Regions from separate parts of the Kitasatospora sp. NPDC114501 genome, predicted to be linked through region 3. Evidence: riboswitches for the same ligand, from Rfam matches in the RefSeq annotation. Region 3 holds a riboswitch; each other region holds the start of a gene.

Region 1 (4,677 bases), on a different contig from region 3:
CCAGAACGCGAAGAACAGGCCGAGCCCGGCCGCCGCCGCACCCGAACTCCCCACCCCCTTCAGCGCGTTCAGCGGGTTCACGGCGTCGAGCACGATCCCGTCCGGCCCGCCGCCGGAGAACAGCACCGCGAACGAGACCGCCCCCAGCACCCCGATCTCCAGCACCAGCGCGACCCCGAGCACCCTGGCCGTCAGGTGCAGGTCGAACCAGGCCATCACCCCGATCGCCGCCACCCCGAACAGCGCGTACCAGCCCCAGCCCAGCTCCACCCCCAGCTGCGAACGGACCAGCCCGCGCAGCGAGTACGCGAAGAAGCCGAGGGCCGAGGCCTCGGTGACGACGTACGCGAGCACCGCGAGCAGGCCCGAGGCCATCCCGACCACCCGGCCCAGCCCGTGCGAGACGTAGCCGTAGAACGCGCCGACCGCGGTGATGTGGCGGGCCATCGCCACGTACCCGACCGAGAACACCGTCAGCACCACGGTCGCCACGATGTACGCGGCGGGCGCGCCGACACCGTTGCCCTGCCCGACGATGATCGGCAGGTTGCCGGTCATCGCGGTGATCGGGGCGGCGGTGGCGAGTGCCATGAACACCACACCGACCAGGCCGACCGAGTCCGCCTTCAACCGGTCGACCCCGCCCGACCCGGGCCGGTCCCTCCCGACCGTCTCCTCCGTCACGTCCCCGCTCCGGACCGCCATCCGGCCTCCTCGCCTCCCGGACCCGCCCGACCGACCGGACCGGCCGGGCGATGACCGTCCGCCAGCATGGCGCGCCGAAGGCACCCGCGGCGCCGACGACCACCCGGCGGAGCAGCGGAGTTGACGCCGTGTTCGACCGCTCGAACGGCATGGCGGGGCCGAACGGCGCGGAAACGGACCCAGCCCCGGAACGGACCCGGCCCCGGAAACGACAGCGGCCGGCCCGGCCGCACGAGGAGGTCCCCGTGCGGCCGGGCCGGCCTGGGCGTGTCCCGCGCCCATGTCCACTGTGCGGCGATCACCCGGTCGAGCGGTCACCCGACATGACCATCCCGGAGGATCGATTCGCCCCGCAGCAGCGGTGGTTCCTGAAACCCTGGAAGCTCAGCGGCTCCGGGTCAGAGCGCGACGCCGTGCGCGCGCAGGTAGGCGACCGGGTCGATGTCCGAGCCGTACTCCGAGCCGTTGCGGATCTCGAAGTGCAGGTGCGGGCCGGTCACGTTGCCGGTGGCGCCGGAGAGGCCGATCTGCTGGCCGACGGTGACGGTCTGACCAATCTTCACACCGATCGAGGAGAGGTGCGCGTACTCGGCGTAGTGGCCGTCGGCGAGCTTGATCTCGACCTCGTTGCCGTAGGCACCGCCGTTGCCGGCCTTGACCACGACACCGTTGGCGACGGCGCGCAGCGGGGTGCCGGTCGCGGCGACGAAGTCCTGGCCGGTGTGGTGGCCGGAGGCCCACATCGAGCCGGCCACGCCGTAGGCGGTGCCCAGCTTCGGGTTGGCCAGCGGGGCGACGTAGCCGGAGGTGGCGGCGGCGACCGGAGTGGCGGTCACGGCCGCGGCCGGAGCGGCGACCTGCGCCTGGGTCTGGAGCTGCGCGGACGGCTTGGCGGCCTCGGTCTTCACCTGGACCTGGGCCTGCGGCTTGGCGGCCTGGGTCGCCGGAGCGGCCGGCTTGGCCGGAGCGGCGGGCTTCGCCGGGGCGGCGGGCTTCGCCGGAGCGGCGGGCTTCGCCGGAGCGGCGTCGGCGGACGGCGCGGCGGCGTGGCCCTTCAGCGCGAGCTGCTGGCCCGGGAAGATCAGGTTCGGGTTGGCGCCGACGACCGAGCGGTTCTGCTCGTACAGGGCGTGCCAGCCGCCGTCGACGTTCTTGGCGTCGGCGATCTTGGACAGGGTGTCGCCGCTGACGACGCGGTAGCTCTCCTGCGCGGCCTGGGCAGCGGCCGGAGCGGCCTGGGCTGCCGGGGCGGCGGCCGGGGCGGCCGGCTTGGCCTCGGTGGAGGCGGCGGCCGGGGCGGCCGGAGCGGTGTGCGCCTGGGCGCTCACCGCGGTGACGAGCGGGAGGACGAAGGACACGCCGGTGACGGCGGTGGCGATGCCGATGCGGGCGGCGCGGGGCAGGGCGATACGACGAGCCTGAGCAGGCATGGAATTTTTCCTCTCCGACGCCTGCGAGGTGAGCTGTCGGGTTCGGGCTGGAGTTGCCCGGCCGCATGCGCGGCTTCACCCCTAGCCGGTCCTGGACGCCCGCGCCCTGAGGCGCGAACTCCGGTCCGGCGACTTACCTGTGGGTCCCCCGCTCCTGCCGTACAGAGTTCGTTTCGAACCACCGGGCGGCGGCAGGACTCGGCGTTCCACCCGGCGGATCCGTCCGGACTGGCCGGGCGGTCGCTGAACTAAAACCCATCCGTTCGGGTGAAGCAATGTCGATCTCTTGAAACGGCAACGATCCCCCCTGGACCGGTGACCCTCCGCAGGCCGGGCCGCACGGTGCGTACACAATCCATTCACCCCCCGCCACTGATCCGCGACCCTGCGCCGAGATCGGCCACGCTGCGCACCCACCCGCTCACCCACCGCCCAACCCCAACACACCCACCGGTGACCCTTGTCACGTGCGCCTCAGCAGCGCAGGATTCGCCCGTGGCCACCTCCGAGGCCGGCACCCTGCGCCTGGGCACCGCGCAGGGTCGCTGGGTACTACTGGCGACGGTGCTCGGCTCCAGCATGGCGATGCTCGACGGCACCGTGGTGAACGTCGCCCTGCCCCGGATCGGCACCGACCTCGGCGCCTCCCTGGCGTCCCTTCAGTGGACGCTGAACGCCTATCTGCTCACCCTGGCGGGCCTGATCCTGCTCGGTGGCGCGCTCGGCGATCGGTACGGGCGGCGCAAGGTCTTCCTGATCGGCGTGGTCTGGTTCGCCATCGCCTCCGCGGCCTGCGCCGCCGCGCCGAACATCCACGTGCTGATCGCCGCCCGCGCCGTCCAGGGCATCGGCGGCGCGCTGCTCACCCCCGGCTCGCTCGCCATGCTCCAGGCGGTCTTCCACCCTGACGACCGCTCGGCGGCGGTCGGCCTCTGGTCCGGCCTCGGCGGGGTGTCGGCCGCGGTCGGCCCCTTCCTCGGCGGCTGGCTGGTGGACGGCCCCGGCTGGCGCTGGATCTTCCTGCTGAACCTGCCGCTCGCCGCCGCCGTGATCGCGGTCACCACCCGCTCGGTGCCGGAGAGCCGGGACGAGGGAGCCGCCGGGCGCTTCGACGTGCTCGGCGCCGTGCTCGCCGCCGTCGCCCTCGGCGCGATCACCTACGCGCTGACCGCGGCCGGCGAGGGCCTGTCCCCCGCGGTCTGGGTCAGCGGGGCGATCGGGCTGGCGCTCGGCGTGGCCTTCGTGGCCGTCGAGCGCCGCACCCCCGACCCGATGCTGCCGCTCGGGCTGTTCTCCTCCCGGCTGTTCACCGCGGTGAACCTGGTCACCCTGTGCGTGTACGCGGCGTTCAGCGGCGTCTTCTTCCTGCTGGTGGTGCAGCTCCAGATCGTGTCCGGGTTCTCGCCGCTGGTCTCGGGCTTCGCCCTGGTGCCGATCACCGTCCTGATGCTGGCGCTGTCCGCCCGGGCCGGCCGCCTCGGCAAGCGCATCGGCCCGCGCGTCCCGCTGACCGTCGGCCCGATGGTGTGCGCCGCCGGGGTGCTGCTGATGCTGCGCACCGGCCCGGACTCCTCGTACTGGGTGGACGTGCTGCCCGCCGTCACGGTGATGGGCTGCGGGATGACGCTGCTGGTCGCGCCGCTCACGGCGACCGTGCTGGCGGCCGTCGAGGTCCGGCACGCGGGCATCGCCAGCGGGGTCAACAACGCCGCCGCCCGCGCGGCCGGCCTGCTCGCGGTGGCCGCCCTGCCGGCGCTGGCCGGGCTGAGCGGCGACGCCTACCGGGTGCCCGCCTCGGTCGACTCCGCCTTCCACACCGCGATGCTGATCTGCGCGGGCCTGCTGGCCGCCGGCGGGCTGATCGCCTTCGCGACCGTACGGGGCAACGTGCTGGCCCCCGAGGAGCAGCCGGTGGCCGAGCCGAACTGCGACTGGCCGTGCGGCACCACCACCCCGCCGTTCGACCCGGGCCACGTCCCCACGACGCGCGAGAACCCCGCCACCGGTCCGGCGGCGGGGCCCTCGGCCCGGAACTGATCAGACGTCAGAGGATGTCGCCCGGCGCGTACTTGGCGGCCTCCGGGTGGGCGGCCGCGACGGCCTCCACCTGGCGGACCACCTCGGCGACCTGCGCACCGGCCGCGCCGGTGAAGGACAGCCGGTCGGCCAGCAGCGCGTCCAGCGCCGCCCGGTCCAGCGGGATCCGCTCGTCGGCGGCCAGCCTGTCCAGCAGCTCGTTCTCCCGGGCGCCCGCGCGCATCGCCAGCGCGGAGGCGACGGCGTGCTCCTTGATGACCTCGTGCCCGGTCTCCCGGCCGACGCCCGCGCGCACCGCGCCCATCAGCACCTTGGTGGTGGCGAGGAACGGCAGGTAGCGGTCCAGCTCGGCCTCGACCACGGCGGGGAAGGCGCCGAACTCGTCGAGGACGGTCAGGAAGGTCTCCAGCAGGCCGTCGAAGGCGAAGAAGGCGTCCGGCAGCGCGACCCGGCGCACCACCGAGCAGGAGACGTCGCCCTCGTTCCACTGGTCACCGGCCAGCTC
Region 2 (4,677 bases), on a different contig from region 3:
CGGTCAGCCGCCCCGGCCCGCCGGAGGCGGCGAGCACCAGGTTGCGGTACCCCGCCTCGGCCACCGGCAGCCCGGCCCACGGCGGCGCCGAGCGGGCCCGCTCCGCCAGCGCGGCGGCCACCTCGGCGTGCCGGTCCGCCGACCGCGCCGCGGGCGCCGCCGGGGCGGCCGGCGGCAGCGACAGCTGGGCCAGCCCGCCGGCCGCGAGCAGCAGCGCGCCCCGCCGGGACAGCGCCCGGCGGGGGCGGGAGCCGGGGCGGGGTATCTCCGTGGGGCCGGCGGGGCCGGACGGCGGGGCGCTCAGAGCCGGACCACCCCGGAGACGGGCATGGCGGTGACGCTCTCGTAGCGGACCTTGGCGCCCGGGCGGGGGGCGTGCACGATCACGCCGCCGCCGGCGTACATGCCGACGTGGTGCATGTCCCGGTAGAAGATCACCAGGTCTCCCGGTCGCGCTTCGGACAGGCTGATCCGCTGCCCGGCGTACGCCTGGGCCTGCGAGGTGCGCGGCAGGGTCACTCCGGCCTGCCGCCAGCTGTAGTACATCAGACCGGAGCAGTCGAACGCGTGCGGCCCGGTGGCCCCGTAGACGTACGGGGAGCCGATCATCCGCACCGCGGCGGCCAGCGCGGCGGCCCCGCGCTCGGAGGCGGGCGGGGCGGTGCCGAGGTCCAGCCGGTCGGTGCCCCGGGTGGCGCGCTGCTCGGCGTCCCGGGCGTCCTGGGCCGTCAGCCGGGCCCGCTCGGCGGCGCCCAGGCCGTTCAGCAGCTTCTGCGCCTTGGCCAGCCGCTGCTGGATCTCCAGCTTGCTCTCGGCGAGCGAGCGGCGGGTCCGGTCCAGCTCGGCGAGCTTGTCGGCCGCCTCGGTGCGGCGCTGGTCGAGCCGGCGCTGCCGGGTGACCAGCTCGTGCAGGGCCTCCTGCTGGCGTGCGGCGGCCTGGCCCTGGGTGCGGGCGCGGGCCAGGTAGTCCTCCGGGTCGGGCGAGAGGATCAGCTGAGCCGTCTGGGTCATCCCGCCGCCGCGGTACTCGGCCCCGGCCACCGTCGCCAGGTCGCCGCGCAGTTCGTTGAGCCGGTCCTGGGCGAGGGCGATCTCGCCCTGGATGACCGTGGTCTCGCCCTGGAGCCGCCGCTGGGCCTCCTGCGCCGCGTTGAACCTCTCGGACGCCTGCTCGGCCTCGTCGTACAGCTGCTCCACCTGGGTCTTGACGTCCTGACGGTCGGCCGGGTCCGGGCTGCCGGGGGCGGCCTGGGCGCGACCCCCGGCGGCGACGCCCAGCGCGGTGGCGGCGGCCGTGGTCAGCACCAGCGCCCGGGCGAGCAGTTGGGAACGACGGTGCACGGGCATGGCGGCAGCGACTCCAATCCTGCGGCGCGGGCTCCCACCGCCGCACCGGGACGGGCGGCCGTCGAGCGGGAGTCCGGTGGCAGACGTTAGCGAGTCCGGGCAAGCGAGTCCAAACCCCTCCCAACCCGAATATTCGACCCCTAATCGGACATCAGGTCGACCCGCCGGAAAAGCCGCAGGCCCGGCCTTCCCTGGGGAAGACCGGGCCTGGAAGCGGCAGAGCGGGGATCAGACCCGCACGATGCCGGTCAGCGGCATGTTGGTGACCGCCTCGTAGCGCACCGACGCACCCGGCTTGGGAGCGTGCAGCACCTGGCCGTTGCCGGCGTAGATGCCGACGTGATGGGCGTCGGTGTAGAAGATCAGCAGGTCGCCGGGCTGGGCCTGGGAGAGGTCCGTGCCGATCCGGGCGCCGGCCGAGGCCTGCGCCTGCGAGGTGCGCGGCAGCGACACGTCCGCCTGGTTGAACGCCCAGACCATCAGGCCGGAGCAGTCGAAGGAACTCGGGCCGGTGGCACCCCAGACGTACGGGCTGCCGACCTTGGACGCGGCGGCCGCGAGGGCCGCGGCACCGCGCGAGCTGCCCGGGGCCACCTTCACCGGAGCGGTGGTGGTCGGGGCGGTGGACGACGGAGCGGAGAGGTTGCCGCGGGTGTTGTCGCGCGAGGCGCGGTCGGCCTGCGCCTGCGCCTGGGCGGCCGCGTCGGCCTTGGCCTTGGCTTCGGCCGCGGCCTTCTCCTCGGCCTGGCGCAGTGCCTGGCGCTCCTGCTCGGTCAGGGTGTTGAGCAGGTCCTGGGCGGCCTTCAGCTTGCCCTGGACCTCCTCCTTGGAGGTCTTCAGCTGCTGGGTCGTCGACTCCAGCTCGGCGAGCTTGCCCTGGGCCTCGTTGCGGTCCTGGTCGAGCTTGCGCTGCTGCTCCTGGAGCTCCTTCAGCTGACCCTTCTGGGTGGCACCGGCCTGGTTCAGCGCGTCGGCCTGGCTGAGGAAGCTGTCCGGGCTGGAGGAGAACATCAGCTGGACGGTCGGGGATATCCCCCCGTTGCGGTACTGCTCGCCGGCGATCTCGGCCAGACCGCCCTGGAGCTCGGTGACCTGGGCCTGCTGACGGGCCACCTGGTCCTGGAGGCCGGAGACCTGCTTCTCCAGCTCCTGCTGCTTGGCCTGGGCGGCGTTGTAGTTCTCGGTCGCGACCTCGGCCTGCTCGTTGAGCTGGTCGACCTGCTCCTTGACCTGTTCCTTGGTCGGCTGCGGGTCGGCGTGGGCGCCGGACTGCGCGGAGAGGGCGACCGCTGCGGCGGCGACGCCGGTCAGGATCGAGACCCGGGCGCGGCCGGCGGGCTTGGGACGACGATGGGACGCCACGAAGGCGGACTCCTTCTTCCTACGTCCGCCTACCGGGTGAGCTGACGGGTTCGGGCCGGAAGCATGCCCTACGACGCCTCACGGCCGTTCGGCCGACCTGGCGCCGATTCACCCCGGAGGAACGTGGTTCCCCGGCTCCGCTCCGCAGCGCCCCCAGTCACTGGGCTCCCCTGTCGGGCAGTCGCTTCGACCTGCCCCGCTGCCTTGCGAACTCGGCGGTAACCACCGCCGCCACCCTGGCTGGGCGATCGACAGTGCGGTGGTTCGGAGCATGACCCTAGTAACTGAACCGTGATCCGTTCAAATCCTTGTCAGAAAAAAGACGGAAGATTACCCAAGTTCCTTTGTGAAGATGACCGATGGTGACCAATGGTGCACACAAGGCTGATCGGTTCTCAGCATGCGGTCGCAAAAGGGCGGAAAGCCGAACGCCACCCCCGCAACGGAGGTGGCGCTTTTCACAGGACCCGAACAGGCGTCCCGGGCGTGTCGGACCGTCAGACCCGGCGGATGGTGTTGATCGGCATCGCGTCGGCCTTCATCACCTTCACCACGTCACCGGTGTGCGGCGCGTGGACCACCATGCCGTTCCCGATGTACATCCCGACGTGGTACATGCTCGGGCCGTAGATCACCAGGTCGCCCGGCTGGGCCTGGTCCAGCGACGGCACCCGGGTGCCGTAGTGGCCCTGCTCCTGCGAGGTGCGCGGCAGCGAGACGCCGGCCTGCCCGTACGCCCAGACCATCAGGCCCGAGCAGTCGAAGGTGGTCGATCCGGTGGCGCCCCACACGTACGGCGAGCCCTGCTTGCTCATCGCCTTGGCCACCGCCGCCCCCGCGTAGCCGCTGGCCGGCGGCAGGCTGCCGAGGTCCACCCGCGCGCTGCCGCGCGAGGCGCGGTCGTCCTGCGCCTGCTGGGCCCGCAGCGCGGCGCGGTCGGCGGCGCTCAGCGAGTTCAGCAGGTCCTGGGCGGCCTTCAGCTTGGTGTTGACGTCCGCCTTGGCCTGGTTCAGGTCCTTGGTGGTGCTGTCCAGCGAGGCGAGCACGGCGGCCGCCTCGGCCTTCTGCTGGTCCAGCCGGCGCTGCTGGTCCAGCAGCCCCTTGAGCGCCTCGGCCTGGCTGGTGCTGGCCTGCTGGACGGTCGAGGCCTTCTCCAGGTAGCCGGACGGGTCGGAGGAGAGCATCAGCTGGACGGACGGGTCGATGCCGCCGGCGCGGTACTGCTCGCCCGCCACCTCGGCGAGGCCGCCCTGGAGCTGGGTCATCTGCTCCTGGCCGCGGGCCACCTGGTCCTGCAGCTGGTCGGCCTGCTTGCGCAGCTGGTCCGCCCGCTCCTTGGCGCCGTTGTACTTCTCCGCCGCCTGCTCCTGCTCCTCCTGGAGCTGGTCGATCTGCGCCTTGACGTCCGTCTTGTCCGGCTGCGGCGCGGCGTGCGCGGCCACCTGGGCGGAGAGTGCGACCGCGGTCGCAGCGGCGGCGGTGAGCACGGAGATCCGTGCGCGGCTCGGCTGCTTGGGACGGCGGTGGGAGGCCAAGGGACCGGCTCCTTCTTTCTACGGGCTCACCTGATGGGATGAGATTCCGGAAAATAGGTTTGACGCCAGACCCTAGTGAAGATCTAACCGTTTTGCTACTCCCCCGAAGGCGTGAACCCCGGTCCCCACGCTGACTTCACGGGACCCGCACACCGCTCCGGACGAACCGCTGACCAGCCGTCATGCTAGCCGACCCAGGTCAGGGCCGGGCCAGCCGGTTCAGCAGCAGCACCGACGCCACCGGGCGCGCGCCCGCCTTCCGCACGCCCTCCGCGACCTCCCGGTCGGTGGACACCACCACCACCGGGCGGCCCTGCGGCTCGGCCCGCACCAGACGGCGGATCAGCTCGTCGGCCGTCTCCCCGGTCCGGCTGAACCGCACCCGGACCCCGCGCGGCGGCGCCATGATCACCGGGACGTCCAGGTCCTGCCC
Region 3 (4,677 bases):
GTCACCTCCCAGCCGCGATCGGCTTTCTCCCAGCTGGCGTTAGGGTTGTTCCTCGCGCCCCGGCGGGGGAACCGGGGTGACCTCCCCGGATGTCCCCAGCGGAGGGGGCTGGAGTTCGAGGCGTGGGAGCAAGCGGGACATGGGTCTGACGAGCCACAAGGTGCTGGCGCTGACCGCGCTGGTCGCGGTCGTGATGATGGTCGGCACGGTCTGGTTGTGGCCCAGACTCGCGAAGAAGACCTGGCAGGCGGTGCTCGGCCGGATCGGCGCCCTGCTCGCCACCCAGCTCGCGGTGCTCGCGGCCCTCGGCCTGGTCGCGAACAACTACTTCGCCTTCTACAGCAGTTGGGACGACCTGCTGGGCACCGGCGAAACCGGCCCGGTGGTCATACACAACAAGGCGGACGCCTCCGGCCGGCTGATGGTCGAGACGATGGGCCAGGCCTCGGTCAAGGGCGGCGGGGCGATGGGCCGCGAGCCGAGCCAGTCCGGTGAGATCCGCAAGGTCCGGATCGACGGCGCGGTCAGCCGGCTGTCCACCGAGGGCTACGTCTACCTGCCCCCGCAGTACTTCCAGCCGGAGTACGCCCAGAAGCAGTTCCCGGCCGTGATCGTCAGCACCGGATTCCCAGGAATCGCGGAGAACCTGATCACCCGCTTCAACTACCCGGGCGCCGCGCTCAAGCTGCTGCAGGAAGGCCGGATGCAGCCGACCGTCATGGTCCTGGTGCGCCCCTCGCCCGCGCTGCCGCAGGACACCGAGTGCGAGGACGTCCCGAACGGCCCGCAGTCCGACACCTACTTCACCAAGGACGTGCCCTCGGCGATCCAGGCCAGCTACCGGGTCTCCACCGACCCGCAGGCCTGGGCCTTCATGGGCAACTCGACCGGCGGCTACTGCGCGCTCAAGCTGGCCATGCGCCACCCGGACGTCTTCCCGACGGCCGTCGCCCTCTCCGCCTACTACGACGCCGCCGACGACCCGACCACGGGCGACCTCTTCGGCGGCAGCAAGCAGCGCCGCGACGAGGCCAACCTGATGTGGCGGCTGAAGAACCTGCCGCAGCCGAAGGTGTCCGTGCTGCTGGCCGGCACCAAGAGGGGCGACGGCGGCTACCGGCAGGAGACCGAGGCCTTCGTCGACGCGGTGCGGAGCCCGATGAAGGTCTCGTACAGCATGCTGGAGAACGGCGGCCACAACTTCGAGACCTGGAGCGCCCTGCTGCCGTCCTCGCTGGAGTGGCTGTCCCAGCACCTCAAGGTGCCGAACCAGACCGTCTGAAACCCGAACGAGCGCGAGCCCGATCGAGCGGACCTCAACGACCGAACCCCCGGAGCGGTGGCTCCGGGGGTTCGATCGTCCCGCCGCTCAGGCCACTCGCTCCAGCGTCCCGGTGTGCAGCTCGCCGACCCGGCCGCCCTCGCCCTCGAAGGTCCAGAAGGCCCGCACCGTCAGCTTGCCGAGGTCCATCACATGGCTGACGGTGATCCCGCTCTGCTCCGTCCAGCTGACGAAGTAGATCTCCGGTGCGACCTCGGCGACGTGCAGCCGCACGTCCTCCCACTGGCCCGCGGACTCGCCGAGGCCCTCCCAGCGCAGCCGAGTGCCGTCGGCCGAGTAGGTGTTGCGGAAGGCCGCGCCGTTGTCGGCCTGGAAGAGGTAGGTGCGGCCGGCGAAGGCGGGCAGGGGCGCGGTCATGGTGGGGCGGGTCCTCGTCTCTGTCAGGTCGTGTCTGTCGGGTCGTGGCGAGCATCCGGTCGGGCTCGCCGCTCTTGTGCACGGCGGATGATGTCAGACTCCCAATTTATCCGACCGGGCCCACTCGGTCAGGCACTCGCCACGGTACGGTCCGCCACCACGCTGCCACCACGCCGCCGCCAGGTCACCACGAGGCCGCCGCCCGGGTGTGGGACCGGCGCGGACGGCACCCACGACCAGGCCGACCGGGCCCGGGCGAGCCCGGAGCGGAACCCCGGCCCGGCCCCCTCCCGGAAACCGATCAACTCGGCTGCCACCCTGCGTCGTTGATCGACACCACTGTGAGCTGCGCGACAACGGGGCGGGCCGGGTTGTCCGTTCACGGACGACCTGCCTAGCCTGCAACGGTCGTCCGCCCTCGCGGACCCCGCCGCCGGGACGCCGAGTCCTGTCCACCCGCCGGCGGGTCACCGAGCACCACAGCGGACGGGAGCGGGGGAACCAAGGTCAGCGCCCGGCCCGTACGCCTCCCGCGTGCGGGCCGCGGCTAGGGGTGAAGCCGTCCCACCGGCGGCCGGGCAACCTCAGCCCGAACCCGACAGCTCACCTCGCAGGCGTCGCAGAGGTCACCCCATGCCCCAGCCTGCCAGCTCCACGCACCGGCCCGTGCTCGCCCCCGTGGCCGCCCGCCGTCGCGGCCCGCGCCACGCCCGTCCGTCCCACCGGGGCCGCAACGCCGCCCTCGCCGCCACCGGGGCGCTCGCCATCAGCGGCGCCGGCCTGCTCGGCCTGCCGTCCGTCAGCGGTGCCCAGGCCGCCACCGCGCCGACCGTCACCCAGGACCGGCTCGCCCCCGCGACCATGGTCGCGGGCAAGGCCACCACCGCCTCGCTCGGCCTGCACTCCTCGGCCTGCTTCACCGCGAAGACCGTCGGGGTGGGTGTGCGTGACGCGCGCGGCACCAACCTCGACTTCCCCGGCAACGCCTCCAACGTGCAGATCTGCCCGAGCGGGGTCAACTTCACCAGCGGTGCGCGCACCCTGCCCGCCGGGACGTACACCGAGTTCGGCTTCTGGCAGGACCTCGGCGGCAGCTGGCACAACCTGCCCTCGCAGCAGCTGGTGGTCTCCGCCACCGGGACGTCCACCCCGGCCCCGGCTCCGACGGCGACCACCACGCCGACCACGACCCCGACGGCCACGTCGACCCCGACGCCGAGCACCACCCCGAGCCCGAGCGCCCCGGCACCGGCCTCCCCGGTCGCCGGCAAGTCGCTGACCTGGTCGGACGAGTTCAACGGTGCGATCAGCTGGGGTCAGCGCTGGGTCGGCGACAAGAGCACCGCGTACCGGTACGGCAACCACAACCCGGACGACAACAAGCTCGACTGGCTGAACAGGAACAACGTCAGCGTCGCCAACGGTGTCGCCACCTTCACCGCCACGTCCGGCGGTCCGGTGCTGGAGAACGGCAAGCAGTCCTGGAACACCGGCTTCCTGACCACCGAGGGCTCCGGCGAGGGCTTCCAGGTCAAGACCGGCGACTACGCCGAGACCAGGGTCAAGCTGCCCGCCGGAAGCGGCGCCTGGCCGGCCCTGTGGACCTGGAAGAACGGCAACGGGGAGATCGACTCCTTCGAGTACCACCCCGACAACCCGAACCTGCTGGAGCTGACCAACCACGTCAACCCGGGCAACGGGAAGTACTACACCGACGCGAGCGCGATCGCGAAGGACCAGTGGGTGACCATCGGCACCTACTACGGCGCCAACTCGGTGGACTGGTACGTCAACGGCGTCAAGGTCTTCTCGGACGGCAAGGGCGTCGGCGCCACCTGGTCGGCGTACCTGATCCTCAACCTCTCGGTGTGCGCGGGGCAGTACCACCCCGCGCCGCAGGGGACCGCCCCGATCACCTTCGCCGCCGACTACGTCCGCGTCTACCGGTAGGACCGGCGCTCCGGCAGGACTGGCGCCGGGAGGACGGCCGGGCCGGCGGCCCCCCGTCGGCATGAGGATCCCGTCGACAGGAGGGTTCCGCGGACGGGAGGGTCCCGCCGGTAGGGCCGCTCCTACCGGCGGGACCAGGTGGCTCAGGAACGGGCGGTCGTCTCGACCACCGTGATGTCGAACGGCTGCCGGTTGTTGGCCTCGTTCCGGTCGTCCGCGCTGCGCACCGTGACCGCTCCGCCGCTCAACCTGCCCGCCGGCAGCCCCGGGTCGAGCCGGACCGGGATGAGGGCGGTCGCGCTGCGGGCCTCCGGCAGACCCGGGCCGAACACGCACCGCACGATGCGGCCGTGGCCCATGACCTGGCAGTCGGACGGGAAGTACGGGCCCTCCGCGGTGACGCCCTCCGGCAGGGCGACCACGACCGTGAACGGGGACGCGGTGGTGTCCGGGCCCCCGTTGCCGACGAAGGCGTGGACGGTGGTGGTGCCGCCGGGCGTGGCCGGGTCCGGGTCGAGCCGGATCACCTCCAGGTCGGAGTCGGACGTCCGAGCGGCGGCCGGCGCGGGCAGCGTGGAGGCCTCGGACGTCCCGGACCCGGCCCCGGTGCCTGTCCCGGGCCTCACCGGGGCCGGCAGGGTGGAGGCCTCGGGTGTCGACGGCGCGGGCAGGGTGGAGGCCTCGGGCGTCGACGGCGCGGGCAGGGTGGTCGCCATGGCCGGGCCCGCCACGACCTCCAGCGCGGGCCGGGGCTCGGGCCGTCGCAGTGCCCAGGACGGGTCGGTGGCCAGCACCGTCACCGCGCACCCCGCCGCCACGGCCGCGACCAGTCCGGCCCCGCCGAACCTCCGGCCTCTCGCGGTGCGCCGCGTGCCACGGCCCTGCCCGCCACCGCCCGGCCACTCGCCACCCGGTGCGTCGCCGCCCCGGACCTCACCGCCCCGTACGCCGTCCCGCACGCCCCGGTGTTGCTGCTCCATCCCCGCTCACCCTGCCCTCGCATCCCGGCCGCCCGCGCCGTTGCGGGC
Region 4 (4,677 bases), on a different contig from region 3:
CGTGCGCGTCAGCCCTCGTGCTTGAAGCGCGGGAAGGCGCCGCGGCCGGCGTACTCGGCGGCGTCGTCGAGGATCTCCTCGATGCGCAGCAGCTGGTTGTACTTGGCGACGCGCTCGGAGCGGGCCGGGGCACCGGTCTTGATCTGGCCGCAGTTGGTGGCGACGGCCAGGTCGGCGATGGTGACGTCCTCGGTCTCGCCGGAGCGGTGCGACATCATGCAGCGGTAGCCGTTGCGCTGGGCCAGCTCGACGGCGTCCAGGGTCTCGGTCAGCGAGCCGATCTGGTTCACCTTCACCAGCAGCGCGTTGGCGGTGCCGGTCTCGATGCCGCGGGCCAGGCGGGCCGGGTTGGTGACGAACAGGTCGTCGCCGACCAGCTGGACCTTGTCGCCCAGCTTGTCGGTCATGGCCTTCCAGCCGTCCCAGTCCGACTCGTCCAGCGGGTCCTCGATGGAGACCAGCGGGTACGCGGCGACCAGCTCGGCGTAGTACTCGATGAGCTCGGCGGACGTGAGGTCCTTGCCCTCGAACTGGTAGGCGCCGTTCTCGTAGAACTCGGAGGAGGCGACGTCCAGGGCCAGCGCGACGTCACGGCCGGGCACGTAGCCGGCCTTCTGGATGGCCTCGACGATGAGGTCCAGGGCCTCGCGGTTGGAGTCCAGGTTCGGGGCGAAGCCGCCCTCGTCGCCCAGGCCGGTGGACAGGCCGCGCTCCTTCAGCACGCCCTTGAGCGTGTGGTAGACCTCGACGCCCCAGCGGACGGCCTCGGAGAAGGACTCCGCGCCGATCGGGGCGATCATGAACTCCTGGATGTCGACGTTGGAGTCCGCGTGCGACCCGCCGTTGAGGATGTTCATCATCGGGACCGGCAGGACGTGGGCGTTCGGGCCGCCCAGGTAGCGGAACAGCGGCAGGTCGCTGGCCTCGGAGGCGGCGTGCGCGACGGCCAGCGAGACGCCCAGGATGGCGTTGGCGCCGAGCGAGGACTTGTCCGGGGTGGCGTCCAGGTCCAGCATGGCCTGGTCGATCAGGCGCTGCTCGGTGGCGTCGTAGCCGACCAGCTCCGGGCCGATCTGCTCGATGACGGCCAGGACGGCCTTCTCGACGCCCTTGCCGAAGTAGCGGTTCTTGTCGCCGTCGCGCAGCTCCAGGGCCTCGAAGGCACCGGTGGAGGCACCCGACGGGACAGCGGCACGACCCGTGCTGCCGTCGTCGAGGCCGACCTCGACCTCGACCGTGGGGTTGCCGCGGGAGTCGAGGATCTCACGGGCTACGACGACATCGATGGACGGCACGAGGCATCTCCTTGCGGAAGCAGGGTCCGGTCTGACGGTGGTGCTGTCAGCAGGACGATTGCGGAGTCGTTACGACCAGAGCCTAACCGCCCGGGCTCCCGGGACCACCTCCGCCTCGGTCCCGTCTCAGCGTGTGGCCCCGCTACGCACCGGTAGTTCACCTGCTTGTCCCAGCTTGTCCCACCGGAGCGGGCGAATACGGACGAAGGGGGCCGGTAGGACCGGCCCCCTTCGGACGGCGGGGTGGAACGGTGTCGGCGTCGTGCGCCGACGGGCGTCGGCACCGGAGCCGACGGCTCAGCCGAGGTGCAGCACCTGGCCGGGCATGATCAGGTTCGGGTCGCCGCCGACGGTGGCGTGGTTCTGGTCGTACAGCGCGTGCCAGCCGCCGGACACGCCCTGGGCGGCGGCGATGGTCGACAGGGTGTCACCGGTGCGGACGGTGTAGTCGTGGCCGCCGGCCTGCGGGGCCGACTGCGCGGCCTGCGGGGCGTACTGCGGCTGGGCGGCGGCCTGGCCGGCGTACTGCTGGTAGACGCTCTGGTGGCTGGTCCAGTACCAGGCGCCGTTGTTCTGGTACCAGTACACCTTGGCGTCGGCGTCCCAGCCGGCCTGGCCGGAGAAGCCCGGGGTCTGCGGCTGTGCCTGCTGCTGCGGGGCGGCCTGCTGGACCGGCTGCGCGGCGGGCTTCTGCACCGGCTTCTGGGCGACCGGCTTCTGCACGACCGGCTTCTCGGCCGGCTTGGCGGCGGGCTTCGGGGCCTGCTGCTTGGGGGCGGACTGCGGCTTGGCGTCCGAGGAGGTGTCGACCACGGCCGGGGCGCCGCCCTTGGTCAGGCCGGCCTTCTGGGAGCAGACCGGCCAGGCGCCCGGACCCTGCGAGGCCAGGACCTTCTCGGCGACCGCGATCTGCTGGGCCTTGCCGGCCTGGTTGGCCTGCGCCGCGTAGGCGGTGCCGCCGTACGCCTTCCAGGTGCTGGAGGTGAACTGGAGGCCGCCGTAGAAGCCGTTGCCGGTGTTGATGCTCCAGTTGCCGCCGCTCTCGCACTGGGCGACGGAGTCCCAGGTGGAGGCCGGGGCGGCGGAGGCGCCGGTGGCGGTGAGGAGCGGCATCGCGAGTCCGACGCCGGCCACACCGGCGACGGCGATGGCCTTCTCGGTCTGGGTGCGACGACGGTGACGGCCGGTTCCGACGAACAGCATGAAGAGGTCCCTCTCCGCACGCCTGCGAGGTGAGCTGTCGGGTTCGGACCGGGAGGTGGCCCGGCCGCCGTAAGCGGAAACGATTCCGCTCGGGCGGCTTCACCCCAAGCCGTGGGAGACGGCAACAAACCTGGGTCCCCCGCCCCTGCCCAGGGTCTGGTCGGTTTCCCGTGGCGCGGCGGGCAGGATTCGGCGTTCCGCGCACGAGGTCCGCAGCTGCGAACTCCAGGGAGAGTAGACAGAACATCAGACCAATCACAAGCTCATATCGTCGATATCACACGACAATTACGGCCCGTGTCCGATCGCCTACCAACAGCGGGGTTATGTCCGGATTGATGGTTGTTCACACCCCCGCCGGCAGGCGATCGGCGACGCCCCGTCAGCGTGGTCTCAGCGGCTCGCGGGCCCGGACGGGGCCTGCGGAGGCGTGTGCGGGGAGCGGCTCTCCGGACTGAATTCCACCGGCAGTTCGCGCAGCCCACGCATGATCAGACCACCGCGCCAGCGCAGGTTCTCCGGGCTTTCCGCGAGCCGCAGATCGGGCAGCCGGGAAAGCAGTGTGGCCAGCGCGGCACGCCCCTCCAGCCGGGCGAGCGGGGCGCCGATGCAGTAGTGGATGCCGTGCCCGAAGCCCAGGTGGGGATTGTCCGTCCGGGCCAGGTCCAGGGTGTTCTCGGCCGCGAACCGGGCCGGGTCGCGGTCCGCCGCGGCCAACACCACCAGCACCGGGTCGCCGACCGGGATGTCCACCCCGCCGATGGTCAGCGGGCGGGTCGCGAACCGCCAGGTCGCCAGCTCCACCGGCCCGTCGTAGCGCAGGAGTTCCTCGATCCCGGTCTCCAGCAGCGCGCTCTCCCCACGCGCCACCGACTCCTGCAGCAGCCGGCGCTGCTCCGGGTTGCGCAGCAGCGCGTACGTGCCGTTGCCGATCAGGTTCACGGTGGTCTCGAAGCCCGCGAACAGGAGGATGAAGGCCATCGCCGCGGCCTCCTTCTCGGTCAGGTGCTCGCCGTGGTCACTGGCCCGGATCAGGCCGGAGATCAGGTCGTCCCCGAGGTCCGCGCGCTTGCGGTGGATCAGCTCCAGCAGGTACGCCCGCATCCGCTTCACCGCCCGCCCCACGCCGCCGCGTTGGCCGCCGCCGTGCCGGATCATCATGCCGGCCCAGTCGCGGAAGTCGTCCTGGTCCTCGGACGGCACCCCGAGCATGTCGCAGATCGCGTAGATGGGGAGCGGGAAGGCGAACTCGTGGATGAGGTCCGCCGAACCGCGCTGTGCGAAGCCGTCGATCAGCCGGTCGGTGAGCTGCTGCACCCGCGGCTCGAACTCGGCCACCCGGCGCGGGGTGAACGCCTTCGACACCAGCCGGCGCAGCCGGGTGTGGTCCGGCGGGTCGATGTTCAGCAGGTGGGTCATCAGGTCCGCCTGCCGCTCCCCCGGGATGCCCACCCGGCCGGTGCGGTGCGCCTGCTCGCTGTGGTGCGCCGGGTTCTTCGACAGCCGGCCGTCCGCGAGCGCCTGCCGGGCGTCCGCGTACCGGGTCACCAGCCAGGCCTCGACGCCGCTCGGCAGGGTGGTGCGGTGCACCGGGGCGTGCTCGCGCAGCCAGGCGTAGGCGGGGTACGGGTCGGCGGCGAACTCCCAGGTGAACAGCTGCGGGGCGGGGGCGTCGGACGGCGCGGCGGCGGGCCGGGCGGGGTGGGGCTGAGCTGGCATGGACCGACCGTATCCGGTGCGACGGGACCGCCCTCCCCCGACGGACCGCGGCCGGCGCGCCAACGGCCGGTGGCCGCTCCGTTGCCGCCCCGTGGCCGGTTCCTGGACGGTCCGTGGCCGGTCCGTGGACAGCTCTTGGCCGACTCTTGGCCGCGGGGCGGGCGTGAGTCTGGTCACCTGAGGGGTAATCCCTGTTGCGGGGGGTCGGGACGTGCCTACGATCCTCCGCAGTACGCGTGGGCGCCGGTGCGGTGTCGCCCACAGGGAGGAGCAGACCATGCGGGTCAGCGGGTCAGTCGTCGTCGTCGCGGTCCTCGACGGCGGGTCGGGCGCGGGCCTCGCCCGCCGGTTCGCCGCGGCCGGCACCGTCGGCATGCTGATCGCCGACCAGCACGTCGGCATCGCCGAGGACCTCGCCGCCGAACTCGACCGGCCGGGCTGCCCCGTCGTCGGCGTCTGC

What was found. Region 3 has a riboswitch for cyclic di-AMP ahead of ACZ7RU_RS23080 (glycoside hydrolase family 16 protein). Riboswitches for the same ligand answer to the same signal wherever they lie in the genome.
Region 1: another riboswitch for cyclic di-AMP. It lies ahead of ACZ7RU_RS29550 (M23 family metallopeptidase); the one in region 3 lies ahead of ACZ7RU_RS23080 (glycoside hydrolase family 16 protein).
Region 2: another riboswitch for cyclic di-AMP. It lies ahead of ACZ7RU_RS02710 (C40 family peptidase); the one in region 3 lies ahead of ACZ7RU_RS23080 (glycoside hydrolase family 16 protein).
Region 4: another riboswitch for cyclic di-AMP. It lies ahead of ACZ7RU_RS03890 (LysM peptidoglycan-binding domain-containing protein); the one in region 3 lies ahead of ACZ7RU_RS23080 (glycoside hydrolase family 16 protein).

What each region holds. Positions count from the first base shown of each region.
Region 1 covers NZ_JBVKDS010000017.1:198,569-203,245, forward strand. Annotated here, with positions in the region: gene ACZ7RU_RS29545 (APC family permease) at 1-705, opposite strand, end outside; gene ACZ7RU_RS29550 (M23 family metallopeptidase) at 1,104-2,135, opposite strand; cyclic di-AMP (ydaO/yuaA leader) riboswitch at 2,139-2,276, opposite strand; gene ACZ7RU_RS29555 (MFS transporter) at 2,631-4,172, shown strand; gene purB (adenylosuccinate lyase) at 4,180-4,677, opposite strand, start outside.
Region 2 covers NZ_JBVKDS010000001.1:576,378-581,054, reverse strand. Annotated here, with positions in the region: gene ACZ7RU_RS02720 (hypothetical protein) at 1-121, opposite strand, end outside; gene ACZ7RU_RS02715 (C40 family peptidase) at 301-1,347, opposite strand; gene ACZ7RU_RS02710 (C40 family peptidase) at 1,576-2,709, opposite strand; cyclic di-AMP (ydaO/yuaA leader) riboswitch at 2,720-2,869, opposite strand; gene ACZ7RU_RS02705 (C40 family peptidase) at 3,207-4,244, opposite strand; gene ACZ7RU_RS02700 (NYN domain-containing protein) at 4,444-4,677, opposite strand, start outside.
Region 3 covers NZ_JBVKDS010000012.1:134,532-139,208, forward strand. Annotated here, with positions in the region: gene ACZ7RU_RS23070 (alpha/beta hydrolase) at 140-1,282, shown strand; gene ACZ7RU_RS23075 (phenolic acid decarboxylase) at 1,370-1,699, opposite strand; cyclic di-AMP (ydaO/yuaA leader) riboswitch at 2,165-2,331, shown strand; gene ACZ7RU_RS23080 (glycoside hydrolase family 16 protein) at 2,333-3,649, shown strand; gene ACZ7RU_RS23085 (hypothetical protein) at 3,793-4,629, opposite strand.
Region 4 covers NZ_JBVKDS010000002.1:70,108-74,784, reverse strand. Annotated here, with positions in the region: gene eno (phosphopyruvate hydratase) at 9-1,295, opposite strand; gene ACZ7RU_RS03890 (LysM peptidoglycan-binding domain-containing protein) at 1,593-2,498, opposite strand; cyclic di-AMP (ydaO/yuaA leader) riboswitch at 2,504-2,670, opposite strand; gene ACZ7RU_RS03885 (cytochrome P450 family protein) at 2,892-4,217, opposite strand; gene ACZ7RU_RS03880 (SDR family NAD(P)-dependent oxidoreductase) at 4,495-4,677, shown strand, end outside.